DNA from 3 places in the Streptomyces sp. AgN23 genome. Region 3 is predicted to be linked to each of the others. Evidence: riboswitches for the same ligand, from Rfam matches in the RefSeq annotation. Region 3 holds a riboswitch; each other region holds the start of a gene.
The links. A riboswitch is a leader RNA that binds a small molecule or an ion and turns the genes downstream of it on or off. The one in region 3 is predicted to bind thiamine pyrophosphate.
Positions count from the first base shown of each region.

Region 1: another riboswitch for thiamine pyrophosphate. It lies ahead of thiO (glycine oxidase ThiO); the one in region 3 lies ahead of AS97_RS32105 (thiamine ABC transporter substrate-binding protein).
Region 2: another riboswitch for thiamine pyrophosphate. It lies ahead of thiC (phosphomethylpyrimidine synthase ThiC); the one in region 3 lies ahead of AS97_RS32105 (thiamine ABC transporter substrate-binding protein).

Region 1 covers NZ_CP007153.1:3,299,144-3,306,139, forward strand. The annotation lists gene metF (methylenetetrahydrofolate reductase [NAD(P)H]) at 1-634, opposite strand, end outside; gene thiE (thiamine phosphate synthase) at 808-1,458, opposite strand; gene AS97_RS14460 (Rv2175c family DNA-binding protein) at 1,691-2,056, opposite strand; gene AS97_RS14465 (FAD-dependent oxidoreductase) at 2,160-3,341, opposite strand; TPP riboswitch at 3,694-3,807, shown strand; gene thiO (glycine oxidase ThiO) at 3,865-5,052, shown strand; gene thiS (sulfur carrier protein ThiS) at 5,049-5,249, shown strand; gene AS97_RS14480 (thiazole synthase) at 5,257-6,138, shown strand; gene AS97_RS14485 (SRPBCC domain-containing protein) at 6,292-6,750, shown strand; gene pknB (Stk1 family PASTA domain-containing Ser/Thr kinase) at 6,838-6,996, shown strand, end outside.
Region 2 covers NZ_CP007153.1:5,436,949-5,443,944, forward strand. The annotation lists gene AS97_RS23350 (hypothetical protein) at 1-680, shown strand, start outside; gene AS97_RS23355 (serine hydrolase domain-containing protein) at 785-1,963, shown strand; gene thiC (phosphomethylpyrimidine synthase ThiC) at 2,124-3,887, opposite strand; TPP riboswitch at 3,880-3,996, opposite strand; gene AS97_RS23365 (YibE/F family protein) at 4,068-5,495, shown strand; gene AS97_RS23370 (SsgA family sporulation/cell division regulator) at 5,673-6,110, opposite strand; gene AS97_RS23375 (DUF5326 family protein) at 6,525-6,719, opposite strand; gene AS97_RS23380 (cupin domain-containing protein) at 6,936-6,996, opposite strand, start outside.
Region 3 covers NZ_CP007153.1:7,349,639-7,356,634, reverse strand. The annotation lists gene AS97_RS32110 (iron ABC transporter permease) at 1-1,225, opposite strand, end outside; gene AS97_RS32105 (thiamine ABC transporter substrate-binding protein) at 1,318-2,391, opposite strand; TPP riboswitch at 2,387-2,491, opposite strand; gene rlmN (23S rRNA (adenine(2503)-C(2))-methyltransferase RlmN) at 2,565-3,671, opposite strand; gene AS97_RS32095 (phosphatidate cytidylyltransferase) at 3,744-4,925, opposite strand; gene frr (ribosome recycling factor) at 4,925-5,482, opposite strand; gene pyrH (UMP kinase) at 5,587-6,369, opposite strand; gene tsf (translation elongation factor Ts) at 6,525-6,996, opposite strand, start outside.

The DNA.
Region 1 (6,996 bases), 4.1 Mb from region 3:
AGCCCGCCGCGGCGACCCGGTCGCGCAGCCGCAGATAGTCCTCGGGGTAGAAGAACATCTGCGTGATGGCGAAGTCGGCGCCCGCGCGGCACTTGTCGATGAAGTGACGGATGTCGGTGTCCCAGTCCGCCGAGCGGGGGTGCATCTCGGGGAACGCGGCCACGCCGACGCAGAAGTCGCCGGACTCCTTGATCAGCCGGACCAGCTCGACGGCGTAGTTGAGGCCGTCCGGGTGCCGGACCCACTCCCCCGTGGGGTCGCCCGGCGGATCGCCGCGCAGGGCCAGCATGTTCCGGATCCCGGCATCGGCGTACTGCCCGATGACGTTGCGCAGGTCGGCCCGGGAGTGGTTGACGGCGGTCAGATGGGCGACGGGGGTGAGCGTGGTGTCCGTCGCGATGCGCTCGGTGACGCGCACGGTGCCCTCACGGGAGGAACCGCCGGCTCCGTAGGTCACGGAGACGAAGGTGGGCGAGACGGCTTCCAGCCTGCGGATGGCGTTCCACAGCGTCTGCTCGCCCTTCGCCGTCTTGGGGGCGAAGAATTCGAAGGAATACGACTGCTCGCCCGATGCGAGCAGATCGCGCACGGTACGGGCGCGATCGGTCCTGGTGGAAGCGGTGCCTAGGGCCATACGAGCAGGCTATCCACCCGGCTCGGCTACGCCCACCCGACCCCGGAGATTTGGGGGTTTTGCCAGCTTTCTGTCCGCAGTGCGGACAGCTCGGCGCCCCCTCGACCGGCGGACGGGCCGGGTCGGATGAAAACCGGGTGAAAGCCAGGTGAAGAGCCGGGGCCGGGCTCCGGTCAGGCCGCGCGCACCCGCTTGGCCAGTTCCGCCGTCGCCGCCGCCGGGTCGTCGGCGGCCGTGATGGCCCGGACCACGACGATGCGGCGGGCGCCCGCTTCCAGGACCTGATCCAGGTTGGAGGCGTCGATTCCGCCGATGGCGAACCACGGCCGCTCGGTGCCGAGCGCCGCGGCGTGACGCACCAGGGGCAGCCCGGGGGCGTGGCGGCCCGGCTTGGTGGGGGTGGGCCAGCAGGGGCCGGTGCAGAAGTAGTCCACACCGGGCTGGACGGCCGCCGCGTCCACCTCGGCCTCCGCATGGGTGGAGCGCCCGATCAGCACGTCCGCGCCGAGGATCGCGCGCGCCGCGGGCACCGGCAGATCGCCCTGGCCCAGATGGAGCACATCCGCGCCGATGGCATGTGCGACATCGGCGCGGTCGTTGACGGCGAGCAGCTTTCCGTGGCGGCGGCAGGCGTCCGCGAAGACCTGGAGGTGCTCCAGCTCCTCGGCCGCCTCCATCCCCTTCTCCCGGAGCTGGACGATGTCCACCCCTGCCGCCAGGACGGCGTCCAGGAACTCCGGCAGGTCGCCCTGGCGCTTCCGTGTGTCGGTGCACAGATAGAGGCGGGCCTCGGCCAGCTGCTCATGAGCGGTGGCGGTGGACATGGTTCGGTACCCCCGGAGGGTCGGCGGCGTACGGGCCGTGCGCGAAGCCCGGCCCGTACGCCGGGTACGACAACGTGCGACTAGGTGCGGCTAGGTGCGATGACATGCGACTACGTGCCACTGCGCGCGACACGGACGGCGTAAGCGCGAGAGCGGCCGCCCTGTACACACCCCGTACGAGCTGAGTACGAGCCCCGTACGGAAGGCAGCGGAAGGCTGGGCGGGAGCGGCGTCAGACGGCGAGCGCCTGCGCGCGCCGCTTCACTTCCGTACCGCGATTCTCGCCCAGGGCCCGTGCCGGGGTGCCGGGCAGGCTCGGGTCGGGGGTGAAGAGCCACTCCAGCATCTCTTCGTCACTGAAGCCGTCGTCCTTCAACAGCGTCAAGGTCCCCACGAGGCCCTTGACGACCTTTCCGTCGACGATGAACTCCTCGGGCACCTGAAGCACCCTGTTCTCGCCACGGCGCACCGCGATCAGCTGGCCCTCCTTGACCAGCTGCCGGACGCGCGTCACCTCGACACCGAGTCGCTCGGCGACGTCGGGGAGGGTGAGCCAGGCGGGGACGAGAGCATCGATCTTTGCGTCAATCTCGGTCACGGAACAAGCCTGCCATCTGGGACTGACAGTGGGTAGCCGGGCGCCCGCCGCGCGGGCCGCTTCGGCCCGCCCCGGACACCCCGTCCGCTGACCGGCCGGCCGGTCAGCGGACGGCCGACTTCAGCGGCACCGACGGGTCCTCGGCCCGCGTCCGGTCCAGCCGGGCGCCGCGCTCGATCAGCTTGCGCCCCTGGGCCAGATCGCGCGGACGGCCGACGGCCAGCAGGGCGACCAGGGCGCCCTCGCGCAGCCAGCACACCGACCACGCGGCACCGGCCGGATCGCCGCGCCAGACCAGTTCGTCGGCCCCCGAATGGTGCCCGGCGTACTGCACGAAGCGCCCGAACTGCTCGGACCAGAAGTAGGGCACCGGGTCGTAGACCGCGCCGGGGAAGTGGGCGGCCGTCCGGCTCCCGACCACGTTGGCGGCCACGGTGCGCGGCCCCTGCAGCGCGTTGTCCCAGTGGTGCACCAGCAGCCGCGTGCCGTAGCGGGCGGACGGGAAGGAGGCGCAGTCGCCGACCGCGTAGACGTCCGGCGCCGAGGCCCGCAGCCGGTCGTCGGCGGCGACGGAGCGGTCCTCGGCCAGCTCCACGCCCGAGCCCGCGAGCCAGTCCGTGGCCGGCCGGGCCCCGATCCCGACCACCACCGCGCCCGCCCGCAGCCGGGTGCCGTCGCCGAGCACCAGCCCGCTCTCGTCCACGGCGGCCACCCGGGCGCCGGTCACCAGCCGGGCGCCGTAGTCCTCGTACCAGGCCGCCATGGGGGCCGCGACCTCGGCCGGCAGGGCGCCCGCCAGCGGCCGGTCCGCGGCCTCGACGACGGTCACGGCGCAGCCCGCCTCGCGCGCCGCCGTGGCGAACTCCGCCCCGATCCAGCCCGCCCCCACGACCGCGATCTCGCGCTGCCGGGCGAGCACCGGGCGCAGCCGCACCGCGTCGTCCAGGGTGCGCAGCAGATGGACGCCGGGCACGCCCTCGCTGCCCGGCAGCGGGACCGGCTCGGCGCCGGTGGCGATCACCAGGACGTCGTACGGGAGCTGTCCGGTCGCGGTCTCGACGAGCCGCTCGTCCGTGCGGAGCCCGGTCACCTGGACGCCGAGCCGCAGCGCGATGCCGAGCCCGGCGAAGTCCACGTCGAGCGTCGATCCCTCGGCCTTGCCGAGCAGCACGGCCTTGGACAGCGGCGGCCGGTCGTAGGGCTGGTGGGTCTCCGCGCCCAGCAGGACGATCTCCCCCGTCCAGCCCTGTTCGCGCAGCGCGACGGCGGTCTGCACCCCCGCCATGCCCGCTCCGACGATCACCACCCGCTGTTCGCCGCCGCCGCTCGAGGACGGCTTCGTCGTCGTCTCATCGCTCACACGATCACTGTATTGCGGCTGGTGGGGCGGACCGCAGAGGGCGAAGGGAGATCTCGGGCACAGAGAGGAGGGGGCGGTGGATGGGAGTGCGGGTCGGTGGGCGCCTTCGGCGGGTGGTCCTCCCCCACCCCGCCCCTTCCCGAACCGAAGGGGCTCCGCCCCCTCGGCCCCCGCCGGGGCTCCGCCCCGGACCCCGCTCCTCACACGCCGGAGGGGCTGGATCGCGGCGGGTGGCTGGGCTTTCGGGGGGTTCGGGGCTCGTACTAGGGTGGCGGGACAGAGCACTCGCGGGAGCCCGGACGTACCGGGCTGAGAGGGAAGCTGAAACGGCCTCCGACCGTACGAACCTGATCCGGGTCATGCCGGCGAAGGGAGGGGCAGCGTGTCCACGCACGCACCAGGTCACGACGACCGACCACACACCTCAGGGCTTGACGGCCGACCATCCGTGGGCGGACCGCCCGACGGGCGCTACGACGCCCTCGTCATCGGGGGCGGCATCATCGGGCTGGTCACGGCCTGGCGGGCGGCCCAGCGGGGGCTGCGCACCGCCCTCGCCGACCCGGCGCCCGGCCGGGGAGCCGCCTGGGTCGCGGCCGGGATGCTGGCCGCCGTCACCGAGCTTCATTACGGCGAGCAGACCCTGCTCGGGCTCAACATGGCCTCCGCGCGCCGCTATCCGGACTTCGTGGCCGAGCTGGAGGAGGCGAGCGGCCAGGACGTGGGACACCGCGCGTGCGGCACGCTCGCCGTGGCGTTCGACGCCGACGACCGCGCCCAGCTGCGCGAGCTCCACACGTTCCAGCAGGGGCTCGGGCTGGAGTCCGAGTGGCTGACGGGGCGTGAATGCCGCCGCCTGGAACCGATGCTCGCACCGGGCGTACACGGCGGGCTGCGGGTCTCCGGCGACAACCAGGTCGACCCGCGGCGGCTGACCGCGGCGCTGCTCACCGCGTGCGAGCGGGCCGGGGTCGCCTTCCACCGCGCCCGCGCGGAGCGGCTGCTGCTGGACGGCGACCGCGCCACCGGGATCGAGCTGACCGGGAGCACGCGCCTGACCGCCGAGCGGACCGTACTGGCCGCCGGCAGCCTCAGCGGACGGCTCGCGGGCGTCCCCGACGACGTCCTGCCGCCCGTACGACCCGTCAAGGGGCAAGTGCTGCGGCTGTCGGTACCCGAGCGGTACGCGCCGTTCCTCTCCCGGACCGTACGGGCCGTGGTGCGCGGCGGGCCGGTCTACCTGGTGCCGCGCGAGAACGGCGAGCTGGTCATCGGCGCGACCAGCGAGGAGCTGGGCTGGGACACCACGGTCACCGCGGGCGGGGTGTACGAACTGCTGCGGGACGCCCATGAGGTGGTGCCCGGCATCACCGAACTGCCGCTGGTGGAGACGTGTGCCGGGCTGCGCCCCGGCTCCCCCGACAACGCCCCGATGCTCGGCCCGACCGCGCTGCCGGGGCTGCTGCTGGCCACCGGCCACCACCGCAACGGCGTCCTGCTCACCCCGATCACCGGCGATGTCATGGCCGAGGCGCTGACGAGCGGAGAACTCCCGCCGGAGGCCCGGCCGTTCACCCCGCGGCGCTTCGCGGCCCCCGCAGCCACCCCCTCCCCAGCACAGGAGCAGCACCCATGACCGTCTCCGTCAACGGCGAACCCCGCGAGGTCCCGGACGGGACCACCCTCGACCGGGTTGTCGCGACCCTCACCCAGGCGCCCTCGGGCGTCGCCGCCGCCGTCAACGAGACGGTCGTCCCACGCACCCAATGGCCCGCGACCCCGCTCGGCGACGGTGATCGCGTCGAGGTCCTCACCGCGGTCCAAGGAGGCTGATCCACCCATGGCTCCCACCACGACCACCACGACCACCACACCCGTCACCACCGCCACGACCACCCCGAACGCCCCGGGCCGGGCGCCCCTCGCCGCCCCCGACCCGCTCACCATCGCCGGGACCGACTTCGGCTCCCGTCTGATCATGGGCACCGGCGGCGCTCCCAGCCTGGACATCCTGGAGCGCTCGCTGCTGGCCTCCGGCACCGAGTTGACGACCGTCGCGATGCGGCGGCTCGACCCCACGGTGCAGGGCTCGGTGCTCTCCGTGCTCAACCGGCACAACATCCGCCCGCTCCCCAACACCGCCGGGTGTTTCACCGCCGGTGAGGCCGTGCTCACCGCCCGCCTCGCCCGGGAGGCCCTGGGCACGGACTGGGTCAAGCTGGAGGTGGTCGCCGACGAGCGCACCCTGCTCCCCGACCCGATCGAACTGCTGGACGCCGCGGAGACGCTGGTCGACGACGGGTTCACGGTCCTCCCGTACACCAATGACGACCCGATCCTGGCCCGGAAGCTGGAGGACGTCGGCTGCGCCGCGATCATGCCGCTCGGCTCCCCGATCGGCTCCGGTCTCGGCATCCGCAATCCGCACAACTTCCAGCTGATCACCGAGCGCGCCACCGTGCCGGTGATCCTGGACGCCGGCGCGGGGACGGCATCGGACGCCGCCCTGGCCATGGAGCTGGGGTGCGCGGCGGTGATGCTCGCCTCGGCCGTCACCCGGGCCCAGGAGCCGGAGCTGATGGCGCGGGCGATGCGGCACGCGGTGGAGGCGGGCCGGCTGGCCCACCGGGCGGGCCGGATCCCGCGCCGCCACTTCGCCGAGGCGTCGAGCCCGGCCGAGGGCCTGGCGGCTCTGGACCCCGAGCGCCCGGCGTTCGGCTAGGCCCTGTCCGGGCACGGCATCCGCCGGCCTCGCGTCCGAGCCCGGCCCCCGCCGGGGCCCCGCTCCTCACCCGCCGGAGGGACTGGATTGACGGCCCGGCTCGGCCCTCTACCGTGGATTGAGGGAGCAGCGCACAGCGCGGAGGTGGTCGCCGTGACCGTGACCGTGGACGACCGGATCGAGCGCGAGGTGTACGTACCGGCGCCGATCGACCGGGTGTGGCGGGTGCTGACGACGCCCGAGCACATCCGCGTCTGGTACGCCCCCGGCGGCTGCGAGATCGATCCGCACCCCGGCGGGAGGCTCCGGTTCCGGTGGGACGAATACGGAGAGTTCCACGGTCAGGTCGAGCGGGCGGTCCCCGACACGCTCTTCCGCTTCCGGCTGGCCCTGGAACCCGATCACGCGCCCTCGGACCCCGGGGAGGCGACCCTGGTGGAGTTCGCGCTCTCCCCCGAGGGGCAGGGCACCCGGCTGCGGCTGGCGGAGAGCGGTATCCGCGCCCTGGCCGTCCCCGACGACGCCAAGGCCAAGCACGCCGAATACGCCACGCTGTCCTGGACCTCCGCGCTCGAGGAACTGGCCGCGATCGCCGCCGCGTCGCACAACTGACCCGCGGGTGTCACCGTTCCGCTGCAGTACCCGCCCCACCTGGGGCGGCCGGTCATGGCTCATATCGATGCCTCGTAGACTTCCCCCGTGGATACGACCCTCCAGGACCCCCTCGTCGGGCAGGAGCTCGACGGCCGCTACCGCGTTGAGGCGCGGATCGCCGTTGGCGGGATGGCGACGGTCTACCGGGCCGTCGACACCCGGTTGGACCGTGTGCTCGCCCTGAAGGTAATGCACCAGAGCCTC
Region 2 (6,996 bases), 1.9 Mb from region 3:
CATGCGCGGCCGCCGAATATCAGGACTACCGCGAAACTCGCGCCAAACTGCGCGAGCCCGCGCCGCTCTTCCCGCTCGCCGGGGACGTGGGCGAGCGCGAACACCCGGAGGGCACGGTGGGGCTCGCCGGCGCGATGCAGGACGCCGCGGGGGCCGGGCTCGTCGCCATGCTCGCGGTGCTGGCGCCGGTGCTCGCCGGAACCGCCGCGATCATCTTCCTCATCGTCGGCTACGTCCTCAACGTCCTCGACCCGGCCCCCTCCATCGCCCAGCCGATGGTCACCGCGGGCTGGTTCTTCGCGGCGCTGACCGCCGCGGGCATCCTCATCGCCGCCGTCGGACTGCTCCTGACCGCGCTGCGCAACGGCTCCAGCGCGATCCGGGGCGAGGCGCGCAGCGAGCAGTTGGAGGAGGTGGACCGCGCCCGAGAGGTCTGGCGTCAGGCCCTGCTGGAGCGCGGCATCCTGCCGTTCCTCCGCGAGGCCCTCGCCAACCCCTCGGCCCCGTCCCCCTCCGCCTACGTCCCGACCAACCCCGAAACGGTCAGCCGCACCCCGCACCTCGGCTACAGCCGCCCCGGTTTCAGCACCGACGGCGAGGGTCCCAAGGCCCGCCCCCGCTACAGCAGCCCGGACTTCACCAGCCCCGACTACGGCGGCCCGGAGCACCAGCCGGACTAGCCCGCGTCGGGGGCCGCCCCGGGGTGCGGTCCGGGTGGGCGTGGGGGTGCACGTGGGGTCATCCCGGATGGCGGGTCGCGGCCGCCTCGCCAGGATGGCTGACCATGACTTCCTTGACTCGACGCACCTTCATGGGTGGTTGCGCGGCCGGAGCGCTACTGGCCGTGGCCGGGAGCACCGAGGCCCGCGCGGCGACAGGGACCACCGGATCGACCACCGCGCCGACCACCGCATCGACCACCGCATCCGACGAACCCGCCCTGCGGGCCGCCATCAGCGATCTCTCGCATCCGCCCGCCACCTCCGCGCAACTGCGCGTCGACCGCCGAGGCGATCACTGGTACGGCACGGCCGGGGCGGCGGACCTCGTGAGCGGGCGGGCCGTACGCCCGGACGACCGCTTCCGTGCGGGCAGCATCACGAAGGCATTCGTGGCCACCGTGATCCTTCAACTGTGGGCCGAGCGCCGGGTGGAGCTCAACGCACCCATCGGGCGATACCTCCCGGATCTGCTGCCCTCGGCATTCTCCCGCCGCATCACCGTGGCCCAGCTGCTCAACCACACCAGCGGACTGCCCGACCATCGAGGGCTGCCGGACGACAGCACCCCGGAGGGCGTCGTGCGGCATCGGTGGGACCGATGGACACCGCGGGAGTGGGTCGAGACGGTGACCCACGACCCGCTCAAGTTCGATCCGGGGGCCACCCAGGAGTACCGGGGCATCAACTACGTCCTGCTCGCCCTGATCATCGAAAGGCTGACCGGCCGCCCCTACGGCCAGGCGATCGAGTCCCGCGTCCTCCGCCCGCTGGGCCTGGCCCGGACCCTGCTACCGGGCCAGGACCCGCGCCTCCACGGTCCGCATGTGCACGGCTATCTGCGGATGACCGACGGCTCGCTGCGCGATATCACCGTGTACAACCAGTCCAGCGCCTGGGGCGAGGGCGAGCTGGTCTCCACCCTCGACGACCTGTCCCGCTTTCAGCGAGCCCTGTTCTCCGGCGCCTTGCTGCCACCCCACGCGCTGGACAAGCTCTTCACCCTGCCCCCGGATTCCGTACGCATGCTGGACGGCACCCCGGCCCGCTACAGCCTCGGCCTGCAGAAGGCCACGGTCAACGGCGTGACGTTCTGGGGAAAGACCGGCGAGGGATACGGCTACCGCACCCGCATGTTCGCCACTCGCGACCAGACGCTCCGCTTCGTCCTCTCCTACGCCCCGACGCCACTGACCACCCAGGAGGAGATGACCAACCGAGTCGTCGCCGTACTCACCGCGTGAACCACCGAGTGGCCCGCGCTCCGACCGCCTCAAAGGGCGGCACGGAGCACGGACCAACGCTCGAAGGGATGTTTCACGTGAAACGGGCCAACGGGAAGAAGAGGAAAGCGCCCCCGTCAGCTGTACAGCGGCGCCGTACGGCCCCTATCCCCAGTCCGCCTCAGTCCGCGATCGGCAGATAGACGCGGTTGCCCGCCTCGGCGAACTCCTTTGACTTCTGGGCCATACCGGCCTCCGCCTCCGCCGCGTCCATCGCGCCGCCGTGTTCGCGGCGGATGTCTTGGGAGATCTTCATCGAGCAGAACCTGGGCCCGCACATCGAGCAGAAGTGTGCCGTCTTGGCCGGTTCCGCAGGGAGGGTCTCGTCGTGGAAGGAGCGGGCCGTGTCCGGGTCGAGGGCCAGATTGAACTGGTCCTCCCAGCGGAATTCGAAGCGCGCGTCGGAGAGCGCGTCATCCCATGCCTGGGCGTCCGGATGGCCCTTGGCCAGGTCGGCCGCGTGGGCGGCGATCTTGTAGGTGATCACGCCGGTCTTGACGTCATCGCGGTCCGGCAGGCCCAGATGCTCCTTGGGGGTGACGTAGCAGAGCATCGCCGTACCCCACCAGGCGATCATCGCGGCACCGATGCCCGAGGTGATGTGGTCATAGGCGGGGGCGATATCGGTGGTGAGGGGGCCCAGGGTGTAGAAGGGGGCCTCTTCGCAGATCTCCTGCTGGAGGTCGACATTCTCCTTGATCTTGTGCATCGGGACATGGCCCGGGCCCTCGATCATGGTCTGGACGCCGTGCTCCTTGGCGATCCGGTTGAGCTCGCCGAGCGTGCGCAACTCCGCGAACTGCGCCTCGTCATTGGCGTCGGCGATCGACCCGGGGCGCAGTCCGTCGCCCAGCGAGTAGGTGACGTCGTACGCCGCGAGGATCTCGCACAGCTCCTCGAAGTGGGTGTAGAGGAAGGACTCCTGGTGGTGGGCGAGGCACCACGCCGCCATGATGGAGCCGCCGCGGGAGACGATGCCGGTCTTGCGGCGGGCGGTCAGGGGGACGTACGGCAGGCGGACGCCGGCGTGGACGGTCATGTAGTCGACGCCCTGCTCGGCCTGTTCGATGACCGTGTCCTTGTAGATCTCCCAGGTCAGCTCCTCGGCCCTGCCGTCGACCTTCTCCAGCGCCTGATAGAGCGGCACCGTGCCGATGGGGACCGGGGAGTTGCGCAGCACCCATTCGCGGGTGGTGTGAATGTTGCGGCCGGTCGAGAGGTCCATGACCGTGTCGGCACCCCAGCGGGTCGCCCAGGTCATCTTCTCGACCTCCTCCTCGATGGAGGAGGTGACGGCCGAGTTGCCGATATTGGCGTTGACCTTCACCAGGAACCGCTTGCCGATGATCATCGGCTCGATCTCCGGGTGGTTGACATTGGCCGGGAGGACGGCGCGGCCTGCCGCGATCTCCTCCCGGACCACCTCGGGGGAGACGTTCTCGCGGATCGCGACGTACTCCATCTCCGCCGTGATCTCGCCCCGCCGCGCATAGGCGAGTTGGGTCACGGGGACGCCCGCGCGACCGCGCCGCGGCTGGCGTGGGCGGCCGGGGAAGACCGCGTCGAGGTTGCGCAGCCCCCCGCGGGGCGAGGTGTGCTTGATCCCGTCGTCCTCGGGGCGGACGGGGCGACCCTCGTACTCCTCCGTGTCGCCGCGGGCGACGATCCAGTTCTGCCGCAGCGGCGCCAGGCCGCGGCGGACATCCGTCTCGATGGTGGGGTCGGTGTACGGGCCGGATGTGTCGTACAGCGTCACGTCCTGGCCATTGGTGAGGTGCACTCGGCGGACCGGGACGTGAAGGTCCGGGCGCGAGCCCGCGATATATCCCTTATGCCAGCCGAATTCGGCGTTCTCGGCGCGCGATGATGCATCCTGCTGAGTCATGAGACCCACTCCCTACGCCGGCATTACCCGGTAACAGGTTCAGCGGTCGGCGCAGCTACAGCGTCAGCGCCCTCTCAGCCCGGTGCTCCGAGCTCCCGCGATTGCAAAGGTTCGTGCCCACGCTAACGGTTTATCCACAGTGCTGAACAGGGGGCCCACTCCTCTTGCGATGATGCGACCGTGACCGCCATCCAGCAGGACCACCCGCCCGAGCAGCCCCACCCCTCCGATCAGGCGCACGACCACGGCCACGGCCATTCCCACGGCCACTCGCACGGTCATGGCCCCGCCGCACCCGTCTCCGCCCGCCTCCGCAAGATCATCGCGGCGGTGCTCATCCCCTTCGCGGTCGCCGTCGTCGCAGGTCTGATCGTGCTCTGGCCGGGCGGCACGCCCGACCACAAGGCGAGCGGCCGCAGCGGTCTCGGCTTCGACCAGCAGACCGTCGCCGGACGGGTGGTGAAGGTCGAGGAGGTGAACTGTGCGGACGTCAACGCCCAGCCGCAGGCGCCCACCGAGCCCGGCCAGGACAGCACCGTCCAGAACGGCGCCCCCGGGCAGGGCGGGAAGAAGAGCGTCTGCGAGAAGGCCACCATCGAGGTCACCTCGGGCAAGGACAAAGGTCGTACCTTCCCCGAAATCATCCAGCCCAACGCCTCGCGTCAGTTCAGCGCCGGGCAGGAGCTGAAGCTGGCGTACGCCCCCAAGGCGCCCAAGGACCTGCAGTACTCCGTGTCCGACGTCGACCGGTCGATGCCGATGGCGCTGCTGGCGGGGCTGTTCGCGCTCGCCGTCGTGGTGGTGGGGCGGCTGCGCGGGGTGTTCGCGCTGGTGGCGCTGGCGATCAGCTTCGGGGTGCTGACGCTGTTCATCCTCCCGGCGATACTCCAGGGTTCCAATCCGCTGGTGGTCGCGGTCGTCGGGGGCAGCGCGATCATGCTTCTCGCGCTCTATATGTGCCATGGGCTGACGGCCCGTACATCGGTCGCCGTGCTCGGCACGCTGGTGTCACTGCTGCTGATCGGAGTGCTGGGCTCGCTGTTCATCGCCTGGGCGAGCCTGACCGGCAATACGGACGACCAGACCGGTCTTGTGCACGGCCTCTATCCGAACATCGAGATACGCGGGCTGCTGCTGGCGGGCGTGATCATCGGCTCGCTGGGCGTGCTGGACGATGTGACGGTCACCCAGACCTCGGCGGTGTGGGAGCTGAGGGCCGCGGACCCGGCCGTGTCCCGGCGCAGGCTTTACGGGGCGGCGATGCGGATCGGGCGGGACCACATCGCCTCCGTCGTGAACACGCTGGTGCTGGCGTACGCGGGCGCGTCGCTTCCGCTGCTGCTGCTGTTCTCCATCGCGGACACCGGTGTGGGCACGGTCGCCACGAGCGAGATCGTCGCGGAGGAGATCGTACGGACGCTGGTGGGCAGCATCGGGCTCGTCGCCTCGGTGCCGGTGACCACGGCGCTGGCCGTGCTCGTGGTCTCCGCGGACCGCGCCCCGGCGGCGGATGGCGGCGCGGAGCGGGGGGCCGACACGGGCGGCGCCCAGGCGGCCCGGACCGGCCGGGGCGGACGCGGGCGGCGGCGCCGGGCCAAGACGCGCTGAGCGGCCGGGCGACGGCACGACGAGCCGCCGGGCGGAGGCACGACGAGCCGCTGAGCGACGAGGGCCTCAGCCCCCGGGCGCGCCGTCCGGGCTGTTCGGTGGCCCGGACGGTTCGGTGATGGCGGACGGTTCGGCCGCGGCACACCGGCCGTCGGCCCGCCGCCGCGTATCCGCCCCTCAGCCCGCGTACCGGTCCTCGGCCAGGATGCGGTGGAGTTCGGCGTCGAGATCGCCGACCGGATCGCAGGCCGCCGGCTCCTGGCCGAAAGGCACCACCCGGTCCGTCCTATCGAGGAAGGCCACCAGAGGGGCGGCCCCGGCCCGGAACAGGGCCCGTTCACAGCCGACTTGGAGTCTGATGAAGACGTCCGAGAGCCCCTCGGGGGAGGCCGGAGCGATACGCACATCCCCCTCACCGGTGGGTCTGCTCAGCCCGTCCAACAGCAGCTCCCGCGCGAAGGCCCAGCTCACCGGCGCGTCGCCGGGCAGATGGAAGGTGATCTCGACGGCATAGGGGTCGCTGCTGTCGTAGGACAGCTCGACCGGGATCCGGAAGGAGAGATCCTGCGAGACCAGGAAGGTCATCGTCACTTCCGCCTGAACTGTGTCACGCATGTCACGCATCGTTCGCCGCCCCGGGTTGTTTGCGCATGGCCGACTCTGGAGCGTAGCGACTCGATTGCTGTGCGGAGTCGGTTTGCCTCGTGTGAGGGAACGAAAATGGCCAGTGTTGCCATGGGGAGGCCCGCGGGGCCGGACGACGTGGGCCCGGTGGGCGGGAGATCGGGGCCGGCGCACCGGCCGTATCGAAGATCGCTGTCGTCAACAGGCACCCCCGGGGTGTTGTTGCGAGGCAGACGCCGAGAGGAAGAACGCCGAGGTCTCGCACTTTAACGGCAGGGGTGGCGCCGGGCCGCGCTCCCGCCCCGGCGGTATCCCTCGCGCGGCCTATCCGCGCGCGGTGGGGGCCCGCAGGGCCCGCGGGGATGCGTCAGGCCCTGGGGGGCGCGGCGAGCGCCGCGCGGCGGGTCAGGCGGTGAACTTCCGTACGACGTAGATCAGCCCGGCGATCAGCGCCACCAGCAGCAGCGCCTTGAAGACAAAGCTCACCAGGAACCCGATCACGCTCATGATCAGACCGCCGAACACGGCGAGGATGAGCACCGGTATCGCGATCCAGGTCACCCACCACGGCAAGCCCCGGAATATCCCCTTCGTAGTCACGTAACTCCCTGCTTTCTCTCCGAGCCGTGGGTCCGGACGCCGACGGCCGGTCTTCCCTGCCGTCGATGCTAGGACGGGACGGAAGCGCGCGGGCGTCCCGCGGCCCCCGTCCTCCCCTGACCGAACCCCTACGGGACCGTCCGGCCACCCGTCGCCTCCGCGGTGGACAAGCCCGCAGGCGACATCAGCTCCGGCCGGGTCAGCCCGCAGGCGACATCAGCCCTCCGGCGGCGAGAACACCACCAGCACCCTCAGGTCCTCGGTGATGTGGTGGAAC
Region 3 (6,996 bases):
CGAGCGGCACCAGGACCCAGGAGGCCCGGAGGTCCAGCGGGGGCTCGTCGAGGGCGATCAGAAACCCGAATCCCACGGTGACGGCCGAGGTGCCCAGCGGCAGCATCAGCAGCGCGTCGAAGCCCCGTACCAGCCTGCCCGCCTTACGGGTGAGCGCGGCGGCGGCGAGGCCGCCCACGGCGAGGGCGAAGACGGTGGCGACCGCCGCGTACCGCAGGGAGTTCCCGACGGCCTCCATGGGCGCCACGAAGAAGGTGCCTCCGCTGTCGGCGGCCGACTTGAGCGCCTCGTAGTAGGTGAAGCCGTAGCCGTCCGGTCCGTTCAGCGAGCGTTCCACCAGCACCGCGAGCGGTGTCACGATCAGCAGCACGACCACCGCCAGCACGCCCCACAGCAGCGCCCACTGGGCCGGGCCGCTCGGCCGGCGCGCCGTGCGGCCGGGGTCGACGAGCCGCAGGGCGCTCTCCCGGCGCCTTACGGTCCACGCGTGCAGGGCCAACACCGCAGCGACCGCGGCGAACTGGACGAGGGTGAGCACCGCGGCCGTGGGCAGGTCGAGCAACTGCGCGGTCTCCCGGTAGATCGCCACCTCAAGGGTGGCGTAGCGGGGGCCGCCGAGGATCTGGATCACGCCGAAGGAGGTGAAGGTGAACAGGAACACCATCAGCGCGGCGGCGGCCACGGCGGGCGCCAGCGCGGGCAGCGTCACCCGGCGCCAGGCCGACAGCCGGCTCGCGCCGAGCACCCGCGCGGCCTCCTCCTGCCGCGGGTCGAGCTGGGCCCACAGCCCGCCGACGGTCCTGACGACGACCGCGTAGTTGAAGAAGACATGGGCCAGGAGGATCGCCCAGACGGAGGTGTCGAGCCGCATCCCCCACAGCTCGTCCAGCAGCCCGCCCCGGCCGAGCAGGGCCAGGAAGGCGGATCCGGCGACGACGGTCGGCAGGACGAACGGCACGGTCACCACGGCCCGCAGCAGCCCCTTGCCGGGGAAGTCGAAGCGGGCGAAGACATAGGCGCCGGGCAGCGCGACCGCGAGCGTGAGGGCGGTCGACGCGACCGCCTGCCAGCAGGTGAACCACAGGACGTCCAGCGTCGCCGGATCGGTCACCACCTCGGCGATCCGGCCGAACCGCCACTGCCCGCCGACGCGCAGCCCCCGGGCGACGATGGAGGCCACGGGATAGGCGAAGAAAACCGCGAAAAAGGCGAGCGGCACCGCCATCAGAGCGAGCCGGAGGGCGAGCGCGCGACGGCCGCCGACTGCCCTGTCGGCCTTACGGTGGCCGTCGGCCGCCTTACGGTTCTCGCGGGGCTCTACAGGACCAGCGAGGACCATGTCTTGACCCACGGCTCACGGTTCTTGGCGATCTTCTGCGGCGCCAGGGTGGCCGAGTCGGCGATCCTGGTCCCGTATCGGGTGAACAGCTCCGGCAACTTGGCGTCCTCGCGCGCCGGGTTGACGTACATGTTCAGCGGGACGTCCTCCTGGAACCGCTTGCTCAGCAGGAAGTCCAGCAGCGCCTTGCCGCCCTTGGTGTTGCCCGCGCCGTTCAGCAGCCCGGCGAACTCCACCTGCCGGAAACAGGTGCCCGTCGCCACCCCGGTGGGCGCCTTGGCGGGCTTGGTCTTGGCGTCGGCCACCTCGGCGGGCGGGCTCGATGCGTAGGAGACGACGAGCGGCCGGTCGCCCTTGCCGCCGCCGGCCGAGCCGGAGAACCGGTCGTAATACGCCTGCTCCCAGCCGTCGACGACCTCGACACCGTTGGCCCGCAGCTTCTTCCAGTAGCCCTTCCAGCCGTCGTCGCCGTACTTGGCGGCCGTGGCGAGGAGGAAGCCGAGACCGGGGGACGAGGTGGCCGCGTTCTCGGTGACGAGGAGGTTCTTGTAGGCGGGCTTGGTCAGATCCTCCAGCGTCCGGGGCGGCGCCAGCTTCTTGTCGGCGAAGTACTTACGGTCGTAGTTGACACATATGTCGCCGAAGTCGACGGGGGTGACACGGTGCTCGGCCCGGTCGAGCTGAAGGGCCGCCGGGACCTTGTCGAGGCCCTTGGCCGTGTAGGGGGTGAACAGGTCGTTGTCGAGCGCCCGGGAGAGCAGGGTGTTGTCGACGCCGAAGAACACATCGCCCTGGGCATGGCCCTTGGACAGGATCGCCTGGTTGACGGCGGCTCCGGCGTCGCCCCCGGCCTGCACCCGCACCTTGTAGCCGGTCTCCTTGGTGAACTCCTTGAGGACCGCCTTGGATGCCGCGAACGAGTCATGCGTGACCAGGGTGACCGTCTTGGAGCCCGTGCCGCTCTGGGAATCCTCGCCGCAACCGACGAGCGCGCCCAGGGCCAGTGAGCCGAGGAGGGCGGCTGAGATGGCAAGCCGAAGCTGGCTGTTCATGGTGATGCTGACTCCCTACGCCGGTATGACCCGGATCAGGTCCGAGGGTCTGCGGCTGTGCCGCACTCTCAGCGCTCTGAGCGCTCCCCTGTCGGAATGTTCATTTGTACGGATGTTCAGTTTTACGACGATCGCCTGATGCGGCGATGTCCAGGCACCGTATCAGCCGGTCCTCAGCGCTCCGAAGCCGCCAGCTGCCCGCAGGCCCCGTCGATCTCCTGGCCACGGGTGTCCCGGACGGTCACCGGCACCCCGTGGGCTTCCAGGGCCGCCACGAACGCCTTCTCGTCCTCGGGCCGGGACGCCGTCCACTTGGAGCCGGGCGTCGGGTTCAGCGGAATGAGGTTCACATGCACCCGGCGGCCCTTGAGCAGCCGACCGAGCAGATCGGCGCGCCACGCCTGGTCGTTGATGTCCTTGATCAGCGCGTACTCGATGGAGACCCGGCGACCGGACTTCTCCGCGTACTCCCACGCGGCGTCCAGGACTTCGCGCACCTTCCAGCGGGTGTTCACCGGCACGAGGGTGTCGCGCAGCTCGTCGTCGGGGGCGTGCAGCGACACCGCGAGCCGGCACTTGAACCCCTCGTCGGCGAAGCGCAGCATCGCCGGAACGAGGCCGACGGTGGAGACGGTGATGCCGCGCTGCGAGAGGCCGAGGCCGTCGGGCTCGGGGTCGGTGAGCCGGCGGATGGCGCCGACGACACGGTTGTAGTTGGCCAGCGGCTCGCCCATCCCCATGAAGACGATGTTGGACAGCCGGGCCGGGCCGCCGGGGATCTCGCCGTCGCGGAGGGCCCGCATACCGTCGACGATCTGATGCACGATCTCGGCGGTGGACAGATTGCGGTCCAGCCCCGCCTGGCCGGTGGCGCAGAACGGGCAGTTCATCCCGCAACCCGCCTGTGAGCTGATGCACATGGTCACCCGGTCCGGGTAGCGCATCAGCACGGACTCCACGAGCGTGCCGTCGAAGAGCCGCCACAGGGTCTTGCGCGTGGTGTCGTCGTCACAGCTGATGTGGCGCACCACGTTCATCAGCTCCGGCAGCAGCCCGGCGGCCAGCTTCTCGCGCGCGGCCGCCGGTATGTCGCTCCACTGTGCGGGGTCGTCGACATAGCGCGCGAAGTAGTGACGCGACACCTGACTGGCCCGGAAGGGCTTCTCCCCGAGGGCGGCGACGGCCTCCCGGCGCTCGGCGGGTGTGAGGTCGGCAAGATGCCGCGGGGGCTTCTTGGCCCCACGCGGCGCGACGAAGGTCAGTTCTCCGGGCTTAGGCATGGTTCACCCAGTGTCGCAGACGTACGAAGGGCCCCGCGCCATGTGTGGCGCGGGGCCCGTGGGCCGGCGTCGTCAGCCGCCGCCCACGAAGATCACCAGCAGCAGCCACACCACCGGCGCGGTGGGCAGCAGCGAGTCGAGCCGGTCCATGATCCCGCCATGGCCGGGCAGCAGCTTGCCCATGTCCTTGATGCCGAGGTCCCGCTTGATCATGGACTCGCCCAGGTCACCGAGGGTCGCGCTGACCGCGACGGCGAAGCCGAGCAGCAGGCCCTGCCACCAGACGCCGTCGTCGATGAGGTACTGCATGCACAGCGCGCCCGCGACCATCGCGAAGGTCACCGCGCCCAGCAGCCCCTCGCGGGTCTTGCCGGGGCTGATCCGCGGTGCCAGCGGATGCTTGCCGAAGCGCCAGCCCACCGCGTACGCCCCCGTGTCGCTGACCACGGTCAGCAGCAGGAAGGTGAGGACCCGCCACGGGCCGTCCTCGGTGTCCAGCATGAGCGCCACGAAGGTGGCCAGGAACGGCACGTAGAAGGCGGCGAAGACGCCCGCGGTGACATCCCTGAGGTAGTTGTCGGGCGGTTCGGTCATCCGCCAGACCAGCACCGCGAGCGCCGTGAGCGCCACCGCCACCACCGCGCCCTGGGCACCGCGCACATAGCCCGCGACGATCATGGCGACTCCGCCGACCGCGAGCGGCACCAGGGGGACCCGGATGTCCTTGCGCTCGGCCAGCCGCGAGGTCAGCTCCCAGAGCCCCACCACCACCGCGACCGCTACCACGCCGACGAACACGGGCTTGTAGATGAAGAGCGAGGCCACGATGATCACGCCGAGGCCGATGCCCACCCCTATCGCGGCGCGCAGATTACGGCCCGCGCTCTTCTTCCCCTGCCCGGCACCGGTGCCACGCACGCCGCCGTCTGCGGAGGCGGGGTCGGGCGCGGGGTCGGGGGGCGTCGGCTGGCGTCCGGCGGGCTGCCGGGGTCCGGGCTGCGGCTCCCGCTCGTCGCGGAAGAGGGGGCCGCTCAGCCGAGCGGCCCCCCGGTCACGGTCGGCGGCCTCGCCGGAGTCGCCGCCGCCTGCGTGGGGCACGGTGGGCATGGGGCGAGTCTGCGCCGCTTCACCCACCTCGTGCGCGGGACCCGCCGAAGAAGGCGCCGCCACCCAGCCGTAGCCGGGGGAGGTGCCCTGACCGCCCGGTCCCCGGAATCCGGCGCTTGGTGGGGCCCCCCAGGAAGAGTCGTTCATCAGACCTCGAGCAACTCGGCTTCCTTGTGCTTGAGCAGCTCATCCACCTGCGCGACATACTTCGCCGTGGTGTCGTCGAGCTCCTTCTCGGCGCGGCGCCCCTCGTCCTCGCCGACCTCGCCGTCCTTGATCAGCTTGTCGATGGACTCCTTGGCCTTGCGCCGGACGCTGCGGATCGAGATCTTCGCGTCCTCGCCCTTGGCCTTGGCGACCTTGATGAACTCCTTACGGCGCTGCTCGGTGAGCTCGGGGAACACCACCCGGATGATGTTGCCGTCATTGCTCGGATTGACGCCCAGATCCGAGTCCCGGATCGCCTGCTCGATGTTGCGGAGCGCGGTCTTGTCGAACGGCGTGACCACGGCCATGCGCGGCTCCGGCACCGAGAACGACGCCAGCTGATTGATCGGCGTCAGCGCACCGTAGTAGTCCGCCACGATCTTGTTGAACATCGCCGGGTGCGCACGCCCGGTGCGGATCGCGGCGAAGTCCTCCTTGGCGACCACAACGGCTTTCTCCATCTTCTCCTCGGCCTCGAGGAGGGTCTCTTCGATCACCACTTGCTCCTGGTGTTATCAGTAAGCAGAGCCTCGCCCCTGCGTGCGTCTTCTCCTGCACGGTGTCCGACCGGCAGGCCGTTGTCCATCCCCCGTTCGAGCCGTCAGGCCCGGGAGCCCTGGTCGCTCACCAGCGTGCCGATCTTCTCACCCTTCACCGCGCGGGCGATATTTCCTTCGGCCAGGAGCTCGAAGACGAGGATGGGCAGCTTGTTGTCCCGGCAGAGGGTGATCGCGGTGGCGTCGGCGACCTTGAGGTCCCTGGTGATCACCTCGCCGTACTCCAGGGCGTCGAACTTCACCGCGTCGGGGTTGCGGGCGGGGTCGGAGTCATAGACTCCGTCGACGCCGTTCTTCCCCATGAGCAGGGCCTGCGCGTCGATCTCCAGCGCCCGCTGGGCCGCGGTGGTGTCCGTGGAGAAGTACGGCATGCCCATACCCGCGCCGAAGATGACCACGCGCCCCTTCTCCAGGTGGCGCACCGCACGCAGCGGAATGTACGGCTCCGCGACCTGGCCCATGGTGATCGCGGTCTGGACGCGGGAGTCGATGCCCTCCTTTTCCAGGAAGTCCTGGAGGGCGAGACAGTTCATGACGGTTCCGAGCATGCCCATGTAGTCCGAGCGGGCCCGGTCCATACCGCGCTGCTGCAGCTCCGCACCGCGGAAGAAGTTGCCACCACCGATCACGATGGCGATCTCGGCGCCGTCCCTGACCACGGCGGCGACCTCGCGGGCGATGGCGTGCACGACATCGGGGTCGACACCGAGTCCCCCGCCTCCGGCGAACGCCTCGCCGGACAGCTTCAGCATGAAGCGACCATGCTTGGCCGCACCGTGCGCGTTCTTGTCATCGGCGGCCTGTTTGGCGTCCGCGCCGTGATTCATTGGAGATCTCCTCGTGCACATACGAAGAAGGCCACTGCCGGACGGGTCCTGTTACGACCTCTGCGGCAATGGCCTCCTCGTCACATCTGCGGCCGACCGGTTGACGGTTGGCTGACTACGACCCTATCGGGGTCGACGGTCATTCGCTGCTCGGCTCAGACGCCGACGCGGAAACGGGCGAAGCGCTTGAGCGAGACACCGGCCTCGTCCAGGACCTTCTGGACGGACTTCTTGTTGTCCTTGGCGAACGGCTGGTCCACCAGGACGTTCTCCTTGAAGAAGCCGGTGACGCGACCCTCGACGATCTTCGGCAGGGCGCCCTCGGGCTTGCCCTCCTCGCGGGCTGTGGCCTCGGCGACCCGGCGCTCGTTCTCGACCGTCTCGGCCGAGATCTCGTCGCGGGTGAGGAACTTCGGGGCGAAGGCGGCGATGTGCTGCGCGACGTCCTTGGCGACCGTGGCGTCTTCCTTGTCCAGCTCGACCAGGACGCCGACCTGCGGCGGCAGGTCCGGGCTGGTGCGGTGCATGTACGCCGCGACGTAACCGCCGGAGAACTGCGCGAAGCGGTCCAGGACGATCTTCTCGCCGAGGGTCGCGTTGGCCTCGTCGACGAACGCCTGAACGGTC